2 regions of the Pseudoduganella sp. SL102 genome follow, and region 1 is predicted to be linked to the other one. Evidence: predicted binding sites of a transcription regulator. Region 1 holds the regulator's gene; the other holds the start of a gene.
What was found. Region 1 encodes FliA, which starts transcription of late flagellar genes. Its sites were predicted from a motif close to CTAAAGTTTNNNNNNNNNNNGCCGNTA; they were not measured.
Positions count from the first base shown of each region.

Region 1 (2,451 bases):
CGCTCCTGCCGCATCATTTCCTGGCGCTTCTTCAGGTTCGGATTCGGGATCGGCTGGTTCAGCACTTCGGTATTGGGCTTGACGTTGGCGCCCTGCCCGCCCAGCGCGTCGCCGAGCGCATCGGAAAATATCCGGTACTTGCCGATGTTGACCGACGAGATCGCATACATCACCACGAAGAATGCGAACAGCAGCGTGATGAAGTCGGAATACGAGATCAGCCAGCGCTCGTGGTTTTCCGGTTCCTCGTCGAATGGCCGGCGCGCGCGGCGGTACTGGAAGCTCATCGTGGTTTCCTGGCTAGTAGTCCTGCATCAGCGTGGCGATGCGCTCGTCCATGATGCGCGAGAAGTCGCCGCTGGCGATGTCGTGGAACACGGCGGCGGCGATTTCCTGCTGGTGCACCTGGGCGATGACGATGTTCTTGAGCTTGTTGGCGATCGGGTAGAAGAACAGGTTCGCCATCCCCACGCCGTAGATCGTGGACACGAACGCCACCGCGATGCCGGGCCCCAGGCGGGAAGGATCGGTGAGGTTTTCCATCACGTGGATCAGGCCCAGCACGGCGCCCAGGATACCGATGGTGGGCGCATAGCCGGCGGCCGATTCCCAGATGCGCACCGCCTGCCGCTCCGCCGTCTCGAACGCGGTGATCTCGGTATCGAGCAGCTGGCGCAGTTTATCGGGCTGGATGCCGTCGATCACCATGCGCAAGCCCTTGGCGAGGAACACGTTGCGCGCGCCGTTCATGTGGCGCTCCAGCGCCAGCGGGCCTTCCCGGCGGATGGTCTGGTTCCACGCCTGGATATCGCGCGCCAGCAGGATGCGGCTGTCGGCCGGCGGCCGGAACACCCACTGCAGCATGAGGATGCCGCGCCGCAGCGTGGCGGGCCGGGTCTGCAGCAGCACGGCGCCGAAGGTGCCGACCACCACGATGGCGAACGCGGCGGGCTGCACCAGCGACGACGGATCGCCGCCTTCCAGTGCCATGCCCACGATCAGGCCGGCCAGCGCCAGCAGCAGCCCCGCTACGCTGGACCAGTCCATGCCTGCTCCCGCAACGTGGCGCGCAGCCGCGACACCGCCTGGGTATGCAGCTGCGACACGCGTGATTCGGAGACGCCCATCACGGCGCCGATTTCCTTCAGGTTCAACTCTTCTTCGTAGTACAGGCCCATCAGCAGTTTTTCACGGGGCGGCAAGGCGTCGATCGCATCGATCACGGCCTGGCGGAAACCGGTGTCCATCAGCGAACGCAGCGGATCGGCTTCGTCGTCCTGGGCATAGCGGTCGAGGAAGCTGTCGCTGCCGTCCTCGTTCTTGAAGTCTTCGTAATACAGCAGCTGGTGGCCGCCGCCTTCGCCCAGCATTTCCTGGTAGGCCTCGAGCGACAGCTTCAGCGACGCGGCCACCTCGGATTCGGCCGGCGGGCGGCCCAGCTTTTGCTGCAGCACCGACATGGCGTTCTCGATCTTGCGCATGTCTTGCCGCAAGGTGCGCGGCATCCAGTCGCTGCTGCGCAATTCATCGAGCATGGCGCCGCGGATGCGCATCACCGCATAGGTTTCAAACTGGGCACCGTGCGTTTCTTCGTAGCGGTTGATCGCGTCGAGCAGGCCGATCATGCCCGCCTGTACCAGGTCATCCACTTCCACGCTGGGCGGCAATTTTGCCTTCATATGGTGGGCAAGGCGCTTCACCAGGGGCATGTGCTCCGTCAGCAGCGAATCCTTGTTCACCTTCCCTTTGACCGTGTACATAAATCTCTATTCTTGTTCAGTGCTGCATATGGTGGCCGCTCCCTGCATGATGCGACGCCAGCGTCGATAACGCCGATGGCGCTGCCAGCGACATTGACGACGATGGCGACGGCGCGGCCAGCGCAAACCGCCCCGCCAGCTGACGAAACGCGACCGAGGCACCGGCCAGCGGGAACGCATCCACCACGGCACGGCCCAGGCGCGCCGCGCGGTGCAGGTATTCATCGGCCGGCACCGAACCCATCGAGATCAGATTCACTGCCAGGTAACGGCTTGCCGCCTGTGCCATATTATCGTAAACGACCCTGGCCTCCCGCTCGGACGCACCGGTGACGACGATGCCGAACGGCCGCCGGCCCAGCTCGTGGTTGAGCCGCTTGATCATCATGTAGGCATTCGTGATCGAGGTGGCGCTGTTCGAGACCTGCACCACGATTTCCGAGCTGGCCATCACCGGCACGGGAAATGCTTCGCCGTCGAACTCGCCATCGACGAGCACGATGCCGGCCTGCGCGGCCAGCACATCGAACGCCTTGGCCCGCCGGCGCGCTTCCGGCGGGCAGTTGCGCGCGTCGGCGCGCGTCATCGACACCACGTTGAAGCCTTGCGGCACTTCATGGATGACCTGGTTCAGCGCGCATTCCTGGCGCGCCACGCTGAGCAGGCTGGCGCCATTGTCGACGCCCAGCCG
Region 1 is NZ_CP115554.1:6,271,970-6,274,420, forward strand. It holds gene motD (flagellar motor protein MotD) at 1-287, opposite strand, end outside; gene OU994_RS26580 (flagellar motor protein) at 301-1,047, opposite strand; gene OU994_RS26585 (RNA polymerase sigma factor FliA) at 1,029-1,760, opposite strand; gene OU994_RS26590 (antiactivator of flagellar biosynthesis FleN protein) at 1,777-2,451, opposite strand, start outside.

Region 2 (2,451 bases), 3.2 Mb from region 1:
ACGAGGTGGCGGCACAGGCCGAGCCGGAAAAGAAGGCGCCGCAGCGTTCGTTCCTGCCATCGAAGGCCGAGCTGGCCGAGGCGGCACGGGCCACCAGGGCCAGCGTGGAAGGGGGCCCGGCGCCCGTCGCGAAAGCGGTGGAGGCTGCGCCGCAAGCGGTGAATGCCAGGCCTGCCGGCGGTGCAGCCGATCCGGCGATGCTGAACAAGCTGGCGGAACTCGAAGGCAAGTTGAAGACGCTGCAAGCCCAGCTGGCAATGACGAACACGGCCGGCGCCGCGCGCGTCAGCCTGCCGATGCCTGGCAAGGCGGATCCGGCGCCTGTTGCCGCGCCGCCAGCGAACCCGGCCGCCGCCGCGCCGCCGAAGACGCCCGACACGGTCACGATGGCCGCAGCGGCGGCTTCGCAGCCGGAACCTGCCGGCAAGCCAGTGACCGCGCCGGCCGTTGCCGAAAGTCCTGCGCCGGAAGCCACGCCGCATGCCCCGGCCAGCGGGGAGCCGCCCGCCGTGCCGGCCGAGGAACCGAAGGCCAAGCCGGAACCGAAGAAAGAAGCCGCGCCGCCGCCACCGGAGCCCAGGAAGGAGATCAAGATCTCCCGGCCGAAACTGCTGACGTTCCTGTTTGCCGGCAGCCTGGTGTTGCTGGCTATCTTCGGCGTCATCGTGCACTTCGTCCGCAAGGCCAAGCTGAAGCGCAGCCCCATCGTGCGGCAAAGCTGGAGCAGGGAAGAAGACGATGTCGCGGCGCGCGTCGAACCGGCAATCGCCCCGCCAGCCCAGCCTGCCGAGCCGGAGAGCAAGGCGGCCTGAGGGGCCCCTGTTCCCTGGAACACCGGCGCACGGGCGTCGTTCAGGCAATGAAAAAGCGCCCCGCGGGGCGCTTTTTCATGGTCCGGTGATCGGCTCAGCCGTTCAGGCGGCCCATCCACGGTTCGGTCACGTCGCGGATGGCGCGGTCGTTGGCCATGATCTGTTTCAGCAAGTCGATCTTGCGCTGGCGGGCGCTGCCTTCCAGTGCCGGCACGCCGCCCAGCGCGCCGACCGATTGCACGGCGCACTGGTTCTCGAGGCGGTCCAGCGACGTCCAGTCGCTGCCCTGCGCGGCGATGACCATCTTGCTGGTCAGTCCGGCAATATTTTCATACATCGAGAGAACGTCGGTCGAGTTCATGGAGCGCCCGTTTAATCTGCAAATCGTGATCGGAATACTGCTTGTCATGATTTACGTCAGGGGCGGCGGGAACTTTAGGCCTTTTGCAAAAAAAATTTGTAAAAAGTTTTTGGCATTGTCAGCCGGGCAAGATCGGCTACTTCATCATCTCGTCGAGCCCGGCGGCCAGCTCGTCGAGCGGCGGCATTTCGTCGATGACATTGGCATCCATTCCAAGCACCTCGCCCACGGCTTCCGGGAAGGGCTCGGCCGGGTCGGCGTCGTCCAGCGTGCGGACGCGCCAGGCGGCCACGTGGACGATGGCCGCCAGCCGGTCCACCGCGCCGCGCCCGAGCGGATCGGGGAAGGCCGCGATCGCATCGGAAAACACGGCGGGGAACTGCCAGCGCCGGGCCAGCTCGGCGCCCACGTCGGCATACGTGTAACCCAGCGCTTCCCGTTCCACGGCCAGGCGGCGCTGGTCGAGCGGCGGCGCGATGGCATCCAGCGCCACGGCCCGCTCCGGCATCGCCGAGTGGATCACCAGTTGCCCGATGGCGTGCATCATGCCGATCGTAAACGCCAGTTCGGTATTGTCGCGCGTCTTCTTGGCGATCCACTTGGCCGCCACCGCCGTGCGCATGCTGTGGCGCCAGAACTCGCCAAGATCGAGCCCGGTCACGGTGCGGAATCCGTTCACGAGGCCCGAACTGATGACGAGCGTGCGCACCGCCACGAATCCCAGCATCAGCACCGCATCCTCGACCGTACCGATACTGCGCGACAGGTTGTAGTACGCCGAATTCGCCAGGCGCAGCAGCTTGGCGCTCAGCACCGGATCGAGCGATACCTTGCGCGCGATCTCTTCGGTGGAGACGGATGCCTTGTCGAAGCTGGCCACCAGTTCCTGGACCACCTTCGGCGCCGTCGGCAGCGCGGCGGGGTGATCGAACAATTCCTCAAGTGTCATCGTGCAGGCCCCCGAATATGTTGCTGTAAGTGAACTATAGCGGATTTTCCACCCCGATGAAGGGCTTTCTGCGCGCGGCGTGTCGCCGGACTTCAGCAGGCTAGCCGCGATTTCCGCAGTCTGTCGCACAATCCTCGTCACGGGGCAGCGGCACCGCTAGAGTGCGCACTGGCGTACCACGCCAAAAAATTCGTTCACACAGACAAAACAAGGGACTTTATGCAAGCCTTCCGAGTACTGCGCCGCCCGCCGCGTGCGAGCACCCTCGCCATGGCGCTGTGCGCCGCACTGGCCTTTTCCTCCAGCCACGCGCAACAGGGCGCGCCGGT
Region 2 is NZ_CP115554.1:2,054,556-2,057,006, forward strand. It holds gene OU994_RS08730 (FimV family protein) at 1-812, shown strand, start outside; gene OU994_RS08735 (flagellar protein FliT) at 907-1,173, opposite strand; gene OU994_RS08740 (HDOD domain-containing protein) at 1,310-2,122, opposite strand; gene OU994_RS08745 (M13 family metallopeptidase) at 2,342-2,451, shown strand, end outside.
Region 2: OU994_RS08735 (flagellar protein FliT) is a predicted target of FliA. The motif match lies at 1,225-1,251, and genes of this name have one in related genera.